DNA from 2 places in the Nostoc sp. UHCC 0251 genome. Region 1 is predicted to be linked to the other one. Evidence: predicted binding sites of a transcription regulator. Region 1 holds the regulator's gene; the other holds the start of a gene.
The links. The regulator HrcA, encoded in region 1, represses chaperone genes, less so after heat shock. The targets are predictions, from matches to a motif close to TTAGCACTCNNGANTCNNGAGTGCTAA.
Positions count from the first base shown of each region.

Region 2: a site for HrcA is predicted at 1,650-1,676, ahead of groES (co-chaperone GroES). Genes of this name have one in related genera too.

Region 1 is NZ_JAYGHD010000039.1:25,750-31,131, forward strand. It holds gene VB740_RS07615 (DUF3352 domain-containing protein) at 1-1,292, opposite strand, end outside; gene VB740_RS07620 (rhodanese-like domain-containing protein) at 1,450-1,782, shown strand; gene VB740_RS07625 (heat-inducible transcriptional repressor HrcA) at 2,232-3,404, shown strand; gene VB740_RS07630 (DUF2834 domain-containing protein) at 3,518-4,195, shown strand; gene VB740_RS07635 (hypothetical protein) at 4,390-5,043, shown strand.
Region 2 is NZ_JAYGHD010000005.1:38,548-43,929, forward strand. It holds gene groL (chaperonin GroEL) at 1-1,207, opposite strand, end outside; gene groES (co-chaperone GroES) at 1,317-1,628, opposite strand; gene VB740_RS01530 (response regulator transcription factor) at 2,528-3,205, shown strand; gene VB740_RS01535 (NIL domain-containing protein) at 3,277-3,585, opposite strand; gene VB740_RS01540 (pentapeptide repeat-containing protein) at 4,073-5,026, shown strand; gene VB740_RS01545 (Rpn family recombination-promoting nuclease/putative transposase) at 5,267-5,382, shown strand, end outside.

The DNA.
Region 1 (5,382 bases):
TTCTCACTGTTTTTCTTACTAGCTGTGGTTAACTCTGTCCAAGCGGAAACTTTTTGATTTTCTATGGTGAGGGGACTAATGGTTAGTCCATTAGATGAAGCGATCGCATTTAATCGAGCAACACCTTTTTCTACACTCTCAGATTTTTCTACTATAAAAATCCAACGGGGATTTGCTTGCTCTTGAGGTAACAATGCTATGGCATATTCTCCCTGTACCCAGCTAAAAATATCCTCTGCTAAGTTTATGCCCCAGCGTTTTTGAACATCCACCAAAGGTTTTGCTAATCGAGAAACTACATCTTCCTCAGCACCATATATAGTCGCTGTTGCTTGTCTCCAGAGTTTGGCTAAATCACTGTTACCCAAATTACTCAAATTTGAGCCAGAAATGGCCAAACCTGCCGATGCTGGAACATACTGTAATGCTCCTACAGGTTTAGATAGTGGTGAAGATGGGGAAACAATTTCCGATGAAGTTAGAAAGCTGGTTTCTGCTAGCAAACCTTTGGGGTTCAACGTCAGGGAAATAATTTCGCTGTCATAGGTTTGCTCTGGCAATTCTAAACCTTGCCATTTTGCTACGATGGGAAGATTCAAGAAAGCTACAGCTAATCCCCCTTTAGGGAGTTGTTTTGTCGCTTTTTGGTATTTAGGGGAGCTAGTCAAATTTAGATCGGGCGCTTGGACGTTATTGATGGCGTCTCGCAACACTTTGGGATCGTTGGCAAACAACACAAAGCCTTCACCAACCACAGCACCTGCAAGCAAGTCCTGCTCTGGTTGAGAATTGTCAGAAATTAGCTTTACGCCTTTGTATTGTTCAACAGCTAAGTTTGCCCCACCTAACGCCCGTTTGGAAAACAACAACTCGACAAACTCGCGGCTTTTATCCGGTTGCTTGGTTGCTAGTGCCAACAGATACCCTGGCTGCTGTCCGTTTTCTCGGTCGCGATCAATATCTAAGGTGGTGATAGCTAAGGTAATTTCGTCCCCTAACCAGGGTTGAACGTCTTCTTTGTAATCTATGCCACTCTTGGCGAATAAACTGGTTTTGAGTTTAGATAGTTCTCCTTCACGCTCCAATGCCTGCAAACGGTCAGGATTCGCCAGTAATGAAACCATTACAGGGGAAAGTTTAGACACGAATATGGCTGCATTAGGCTGGGAGCTAGAAGCAATGAGGTTAGCCGGATTTTTGGCGAAAAACCAGTAAAAACTAGCGATCGCAATTACTAGCAGTGCGATCGCACCAGCTACGATAAAACCAATAAATGAGCGTTGCCTATTCACATTAAACCTTTCAAAAAGACGGTTTACAGCCATTTAAGCAGAAAGCCTACCAGAATCTATCAGCCTTCTTGAGAATGGATACTCATGCAAAGGCAGAGATTTTCTGTCACCATAAATAGGATTAGGACTGTTTATCGGGAATTCTTTTAGTCAACCCATGAACCAGATTAGTGTACAAGAACTGGCACAACGTCTTTCTTCTGGCGATGCAAGTATTCAGCTAGTAGATGTACGCGAACCACAAGAATTAGAAATTGCTAGCATTGAGGGCTTTGTCAACCTACCCTTGAGTCAATTTACCGAATGGGGAGATCAAGTTCCTACCCTCTTCAATCCCCAAGCTGAAACCCTTGTACTATGCCACCACGGTATCCGCTCTGCCCAGATGTGCCAGTGGTTAATTGCTCAAGGTTTTACAAATGTGCAAAATATTTCGGGTGGTATTGATGCTTATTCCGTCTTAGTAGACCATTCAATTCCCCAGTATTAGCTTGTGTTTAAGTGCATTACTCAGATGGAAGTTATTCTTCCATCTTGCTTTTGCTATGCTGAAAATAGCAACATATAAATTTAGGGGCTTGCCAGGAAAGCTTGCGACTTTCTCCACTAGCAAAAATATTTGCGAAGCTTTTCGACCCTAATTTTAGCTGCGATCACCGCAGAAATACGTATACAACAATACTTTTCTAAGTGTAGAATTATGCAAAAATAACTCGGAAAAGGATGTTGTAAATTCAAACTCTCAGCTTTGGCTGCAAAAGCCTAGATTCTATTTAAAGCGCACTTTTAAACAGTGGTGTATATGATCCTTAAAATTAATTATCACAATATAGTTGTATAATTTGTTATCTTAATAAATTATTAATATTCATTATTTTCAATCAAATCCAGAAATTTTTCAGACTTTGATTAAAATTTGCCTCTAGCAAAACATACCCTATGGAAGTCCAGTTAACAAATCGACAACAGCATATACTTTGGGCAACTGTACGTCACTACATTGCTACAGCAGAGCCTGTTGGTTCAAAGGCTTTGGTCGAGGAGTACGACCTGGGTGTAAGTTCAGCAACAATTCGCAATGTGATGGGCGTTTTAGAAAAGTCCGGGTTACTCTACCAACCACACGCTTCTGCTGGACGTGTACCCTCAGATTCAGGCTATCGCATTTATGTTGACCAGCTAATTACACCTTCTCTGCGTTCGCGCAGCGTGTCGCAGACAGACGCTACGCGTAGCTTGCTTCCACGTTCGCGCAGCGTCCCGCAGGGAAGTGGTACGGAAACTCTAGGACGAGAAGTAGAGGCGGCATTGCAAAAGCGTCTCCAGTGGGAAGATTGGAGTTTAGAAACCCTACTGCAAGGAGCAGCACAAATTTTAGCAACCTTAAGTGGTTGCATTAGCTTGATTACCATGCCGCAAACTTCTACAGCGCTATTGCGACATCTGCAATTAGTGCAAATTGAAGAGGGGCGGATCATGTTAATTGTTGTTACCGATAGTTATGAGACACATTCCAAGTTAATGGATTTGTCGCCAATACCAGAAGAAACACAACGAGATTCAGAGGTAATCGATCGCGAGTTACAAATTGTTTCAAACTTTTTGAATACCCACTTGCGAGGCCGAAGTCTGTTGGAATTAGCCAAGCTCAACTGGAGCGAACTAGATCAGGAATTCCAACGCTACGGAGAATTCTTAAAAAATTCAGTTGCCGAATTGACTCGTCGCACTCATGCGCCGACTACAACCCAAATTATGGTTCGGGGTGTATCAGAAGTTTTGCGCCAGCCAGAATTTTCCCAGTTACAGCAAGTACAAACAATTATCCACCTGCTGGAAGAAGAACAAGATCAACTATGGCGATTAATATTTGAGGAACCAGAGCTTGAGGATGTGGGTAAGTCAAAGGTAACGGTTCGCATTGGCGCAGAAAATCTTCTAGAACCAATACGCACCTGCACCTTGATTTCTTCCACCTATCGCCGGGGGTCAATACCAGTAGGAAGTGTGGGAGTTTTGGGGCCAACGCGTCTAGATTATGAAAGTGCGATCGCGGTCGTAGCATCTACTGCTGATTACCTCTCAGAAGCTTTCAGTTATTTCAATCCTTAAGTGATGTTTAGGGACAAGCTGCTACGAATCTAGGCAAATGAACAATACCATAGCAGGTAGATAAGTCTAATTTATAGTGGCAAAATCAATAATCAATACTTTTGAACTTTTTCATGGTTAGAAAAACTGCCTTTGGCTTGCTGTGGTTGGGATTCACTACCTATGCTTTTTTCCTCGCTCCTCCTGAGCAACCTGGTACATTCGAGTTAATTAAAAACCTTTCTACTGGACAGTGGCAAGGCGTTAACCCATTAGTCATAGCACTATTCAACCTCATGGGCATCTGGCCTCTCATCTACAGCACAGTAGTGTTTATTGATGGTAGAGGGCAAAAAATACCTGCTTGGCTATTTGCTACTGCCTCTTTCGGAGTTGGGGCATTTGCCTTGTTACCCTATTTAGCCCTTAGAGAACCAAATAATAAGTTTGTCGGTGAAAATAATGCCTTGCTTAAGCTGCTAGATTCTCGTGTGACCGGGGTTATATTGACGGTAGCCACGATTATTCTAGTTGCCTATGGTTTAACAGGAGGAGATTGGGGTAATTTTGTGCAACAGTGGCAAACTAACCGCTTCATCAATGTGATGAGTTTAGATTTCTGTCTACTTTGCCTATTATTTCCAGCTTTGCTAGGAGATGATATGGCGCGTCGTGGTTGGAAAAATCCACAGATGTTCTGGTTAATAGCGTTGATACCGCTATTCGGGCCATTGATTTATTTGTGTGTGCGTCCACCTCTAACAGAAGTTGTTGTAGAAGCAATACCGAGTCAGCAGCCAGCTGCAAATTAAAGCAATTTTTAATTCGTAATTTCAAAGACAGTTTCAGTTGGGGTCTAAATCCTCAATTGAAACAAAAATCACGTATAGATTTACCACTATTTTTAAGCAAACTCAGGGCAGCGTTCTACAAAAAGGGGGATTTAGAGGCAAAAAATACGAATTATAAATTAGTAATTATGTTAAATGCACACTATCTAAAGATGATGAATAGAAAAGTTGCATTGTGGTTACTATGGGTTGGATTTATCGCTTATATTTTACTGTTAGCACCGCCCCTGCATTTACAGCAAACCCTCATGCTGCTGAAAAATATATTTACTCTTCAGTGGCTTGCGATAAATCCGATTATCCTTTCCTTGTTTTCTTTGGTGGGCATCTGGCTACTAATTTACAGTGGTTTGTTGTTCATTGATGGCAGAATGCAACGGGTTCCTTTTTGGCCTTTTGCCTTGGCATCAGTAGGATCAGGAGTGCTTGGTCTGTTACCATATTTGGCTTTTCGTGAACCAAATCAAGAATTTTCTGGACAAAAGGATACTTTTTTACGGCTGCTAGATTCTCGTTTTTTTGGGATTGTTTTGAGTGTAAGCACTGTTGGCTTGCTTGCCTATGCCTTTGCCTTAGGTGATTGGGGAGATTTTGTGCAGCAGTTTCAAAGCGATCGCTTTATTAATGGCATGAGCTTGGCATTTTGCCTTTTCTGTCTTTTATTCCCCACAATCCTTGGCGATGATATCGCTCGTCACCACTGGAATAATCCTCAGGTGTTTTGGACAGTAGCCTTTGTCCCGCTACTCGGCCCACTTGTTTATCTTTGCTTGCGCCCGCCCCTACCATCAACGATTCTTCACGAATAGTTGATACCTAATCGGTAATAAATCTCTTCTATTTATCACCGACGTTCAATGCCAAGAAGAAATATGGAAGTTTTGGGGACAAAGCACCTAGATGAGAAAACCGCGTAGGGTAGCCCGTCGTAGATATTCCTCTCATCGCTACTGTTGATTACGCATAGCCTCCCTTTTATCAGTGAGTTGAGGATGTTCCACTCCAGGTGCGTAAATCCCAAGAGAAAATTTTTTCTCAAAGTACTTTACAAAACGCAATAAATTCTTTAAGATGTGTAACAGGTAGTCAAACCTACCTAATTCATTCACAAATAATCGCATTTATAAAACAATGACAACAACCTTACA
Region 2 (5,382 bases), on a different contig from region 1:
CTTTGGTGGCGTTGATAGCGTCTTCTAGGCGCAACTTCTTGTCTTTCATTTCGGTTTCGGTCGCTGCACCCACTTTCACTACAGCGACACCACCAGAGAGTTTAGCAAGACGCTCTTGTAATTTCTCTTTGTCGTAAGAAGATTCGGTTTCATCGATTTGACGACGAATCTGTTCTACACGAGCCTTAACAGCAGCCTCGTTACCTTCGGCAACAATTGTGGTGCTGTCCTTGGTGATGGTGATTCGGCGAGCTTTACCCAGGCTATCCAGCTTGGTGTTATCTAGCTTCAGACCAGCATCTTCGGTGATTAGTTGACCACCAGTTAAAACAGCGATGTCTTCTAGTAGTGCTTTGCGGCGATCGCCAAAGCCAGGAGCCTTAACAGCAGCTACGTTGAGTACACCGCGCAAACGGTTTACAACCAAAGTTGCCAAAGCTTCTTTTTCAATATCTTCGGCGATAATCACCAAAGGACGACCAGCACGAGCTACTTGCTCTAACACTGGTACAAGGTCTTGTACCAAAGCGATTTTCTTATCCGTCAGCAGTATGAAAGGCTCATCAAAAACCGCTTCCATCCGCTCAGGGTCGGTAGCAAAATAAGGAGAGATGTAGCCTTTATCAAAGCGCATCCCTTCAGTGATTTCCAACTCGGTGAACATAGATTTCCCTTCTTCTAGGGAAATTACGCCTTCCTTGCCCACCTTGTCCATTGCTTGGGCAATCATCTGACCAACTTCTTCGTCATTACCAGCCGAGATCGCACCAACTTGGGCAATGGCTTTGGAATCTTCCACTGGACGGGCGTGTTCTTTGATTTTGTCTACCAAAAAGGCAGTAGCTTTGTCAATACCACGCTTCAGGGAAATTGCGTTAGCACCAGCTGCAACGTTCCGCAAGCCTTCTTTGACGATCGCATGAGCTAAAACGGTAGCAGTGGTTGTACCATCGCCCGCAGCATCATTGGTCTTAGAAGCAGCTTGACGAATCAGAGCTACACCAGTGTTTTCAATGTGGTCTTCTAATTCGATTTCTTTGGCGATCGTTACACCATCATTAACAATTTGTGGTGCGCCAAATTTCTTTTCTAGGACTACGTTACGACCTTTGGGGCCAAGGGTAACAGCTACAGCCTCAGCCAGGATGTCAATGCCTCGTTCCAAGGCGCGACGGGCGTTTTCGTTGTAGATAATGCGCTTTGCCATAGGTGTCTAAATTCCGGGAGTAAGTCAATATTTTTGTTGAATTAGGCATTGGGTATTGGGCATTGGGCATCGGGAAAACTCTTTCCTATTCCCCATTCCCCACTCCCCACTAGATAACGACTGCTAAAATATCTTTTTCAGAAAGCAGTACATATTCTTCGGTGCCGAGTTTGATGTCAGTGCCGGCGTACTTCGAGTACAGCACCTTATCGCCGACTTTGATTTCCAATTCTTGACGGTTTCCGTCGTCATTACGCTTGCCAGGGCCAAGTGCCACTACTTCCCCTACTTGGGGCTTTTCCTTAGCGGTATCGGGCAAATACAGACCACCTGCGGTCTTTTCCTCAGAGGCGTTCACTTTTACGAAAACGCGATCGCCTAAAGGTTTAACTGTAGAAACGCTTAGAGATAAAGCTGCCATATTATTTCTTTCCTTTAGAGATTAGCACTCTCAACTCCTGAGTGCTAATCTACCGAAAATTAGCGTCCAATGGCAAGAATTCTTTGAGTACGGGTTCCCGAACTAAAGGCTCAAAGATATACTTAAGTATAAATGCTTAATTATTTATACCTTTCGGGTTTTGTTCCGTAAGTTACGAAGAGAGTAGGGAGCGGAGAGTTAGGAATTGGCGCTGACCAGACAATTGCTAGCTGCTGCTCAAAACGAGCTAGTCTGGAATCCTGGGAATACTTAAAAAGCGACTTAAAGAGTTAAAATTTGATGAGCCGCAACAGAGTCATCCCATTTGCGTCCATAGAACTAAAAGCCAACTGCTTGCGCGTTTGTTGTTCTAGACTCATAATGGTGGTTTACACTGATGGTGTCTGATATCGCCAAGCAAGCCTGGAAGTTATTGAGCGGATCATCCAAGAACTCTTAATAAGCAATAAGGTGTAATCAGGCAATAAGGTGGTAGAAGAATATGCATTTTTAACCCATCCTTTGCCAGAAACTTCCCTAGTTTCTTGTGAACACCTCATAGAGGCTTAATAACCGAAGGATATGGTACAGCAGTAAGCTTTAAGAAAGTGCGGGTTGGTTTTGAGGTAGGGTCATCTTTAAGCCAATACTTACTTGTAAGTCAGAAGGATTATTATTTAATCAGTGTTTTTTCGCCTGCCACTTTCAATGCGATATATAATAGCGCATTATAGATACTACTGCTATACGTATCCTTGCTGGACTTTTGCTATCGAGCTACTAGTCTCTTGAAAGTGCTCGGCATTTTTGAGGTTTCGAGACAGCAAAGGCAAGTTAAGTAGGAAAAAGGACAACATCTCGAAATAACCCACGATAGAGGATAAATATTCAAGACTTTGATGGACCGAAGCGCGACAAGTGCCACTGCTATGAAAGAGCCCAGCATGAAAGATCACAAACGACTTCTATTGATTGATGATGACCCTAACCTCATCTTGCTGGTGAAGGATTACTTAGAATTCCGGGGATACGAAGTCATCACCGCCGAAAATGGACGTGAAGCTCTGGAAATTTTAGAGCAAGATGTTCCAGACATGATTATCTGCGACGTGATGATGCCGGAAATGGACGGATATACTTTTGTAGAACAAGTCCGGCAAAACGAACGCACCAGTTGGATTCCGGTTCTTTTCCTTTCAGCTAAGGGACAAAGTGCAGACCGAGTTAAGGGTCTGAATAAAGGTGCTGATGTTTATATGGTCAAACCTTTTGAACCAGAAGAACTCGTAGCGCAAGTTGAATCCTCGCTGAAACAAACTATCCGTTGGAAAGAACACCAAGCTAAAGGAGGCGAAAACGGTTCCCGCATCCAGGTTCCCTTCGATGTGCAATTAACCCCAACCGAACTGAAAGTAGTCCAGTTTGTCGCTAGGGGTTTAGCTAACCGGGAAATTGCTGAAGAACTAAATGTTAGTCAGCGCACGGTTGAAAGCCATGTGTCCAACATGTTGGGCAAAACCAATCTCCATAACCGCACTGAACTAGCGCGGTGGGCTATTGAAAATCAAATGGCATAACCGATTTTAGATTTTAGATTTTGGGTTTTGGATTGATAATCTAAAATCCAAAATCCGAAATTTAAAATTGATTACCAACCATCTTCTTCAGGGCTGGATTGGTGCAAAACTTCTAAATCTAGTTCATCTAGGTAAGTTAGGGCGCTTTCAATCTGAGAAACAGTACCTCGCAGTTCCAGATCGAAGCAGCTATATTGTGGCACGTTTGCGCTTACCTGAGCATCAGCAATAATGACTATGACCCCATAGTGAGAAACCAGTCGTGAAATGACTGGTTCCTCATACAAGTCTTTAGGAATGCGAACTTGGATGCGAGTTTGGGTGCGTCTATTATCTAAAATATCAGTATTAGATTTTACTTGTTTATTTGGAATTGCCATTCTAGCTTCCTACTCGACTTCTGGGATGGGGGTTTTACTATGCACAATTCTTTTAACACTAGCGTCACTTATCCCACGTAGGCAAGTAAGAAAGTATTTACCTTTGCAAACCATTAAACTAGATGTAGTAAATGTGAAGAATTGCTCATAATTCAGTAGTTATGAGGTTAATTGTTATTCTATAAGGGCTTCGAGCAAATTGAATATAGCGAATCTGTAGGGTTACAACAATTGTTGTAACCCTAATTTATTGTGTATGAGATTTAATACTGAACTGATAACTGCTATATATGTTACTTTGTCAAAGTTTTAGGGAACTGTATTAATAGAACCTTAAGTGAATCTAGTTCAGCCGTAAAAAAATATTTGGAAGTAAGCCAAGGAGTTGAGCAGCAAGAACAGGAGCGGCATAGACAAGAATTACTTAGTAATTAGGTAGTGTTTATGTTTAAAACAAGCTGTTTATGTGATTGTGTTATAAAACAAAATGCTAAAGAAACTACAACGATTGTCGCAACTTATTCCGCGACAATCTATTCCAGTAGAATTAATTCAGGCTAAAGCTTATGAAATATGGGCAACTCGTGAACGCAAAGGAGAAAGCGGTAATCCTGAAGATGATTGGTCTAAAGCAATAGAATTTGTAAATAAACACTGGTGGTCTATCCCCTTATGGAAAATAGACAAGCGATATAGAAAATTAAAAGTCTCTACTACAAATTCAATAAAAAATGCCATATCCTTTAAAGCTTTAAGTCAAGCAGTAAACGCTTCAGTGCTGATTGGTGCGATTACATTTATTGCTGGTGAACAACAACGCCGTGATTTACAAGTTTATCAAGCATGGCAAGTTATTAGTGCAGCAAGTGGACAGGCTGGTAGTGGTGGAAGAGTACGGGCATTAGAGTTTCTCAGCAGTGAACCAAGAAGAATTCCTTGGTTTTGGTTGCGTTGGCAGAGGGAAAATTTATCTGGCTTAGAAGTACCAACGGCTTACTTGGTTCCTTCTCATAAATATCTTGAAGATTTTGAGAAGAAGGGTGGTATTCAACTTTCAGAGGCAGAGTTAAACAATGCTAATCTACAGGAGGCGAACCTACAATATGCCAATCTACAGGGGACATTCCTAATAGAAACAAATCTAAAAGGGGCAATCCTTTTCAAAGCCAATCTAAAAAGGGCAAACTTAAGTTTTGCTAGTCTCCAGGGGGCAGTCCTGGGTTTTGCTAATCTACAAGGGGCAGTCCTGTCGAAAGCCAATCTACAAGGAGCAAAGCTGATAGCAGTTAATCTACAGGGTGCAAACTTAGAAGAAGCGCAATATACAGATCAGAGTACTAGCCCTGAGACTTGTAAATCTAATTTTACAAAACATCCATGTCCTACTATTTTCCCCCCTGATTTTGATCCTAAAGCAGCAGGGATGAAATTGGTCAAGTGATGACCTTTTTGGCCATCATACTTCCTTCTGGAAATTTCATCACCATCCTCGCTATGTTTCTCCATAGTGAATATGCTTCGGAAGCCCGTATTTCAAAACTAATCTCGAAATCAGGATTCTTTGATCTGTCAAATGTAAACTAAAATTCAGTAACAGTAGGTTGGGTTGACAAAAGGAAACCCAACAGCAACAAACTTAATTTTTATCAACAATACCTAATACAGTCACTTTCAGGCTGCCATGTATGACAATATCTGTAAATTCATTGCCGAAAACTTCAAAGATGATTTAGCAACATGGTTACTAGGTTCACCGATTAAATTAACAGAACTTAGCCCTACTGAATTATCAAGCGA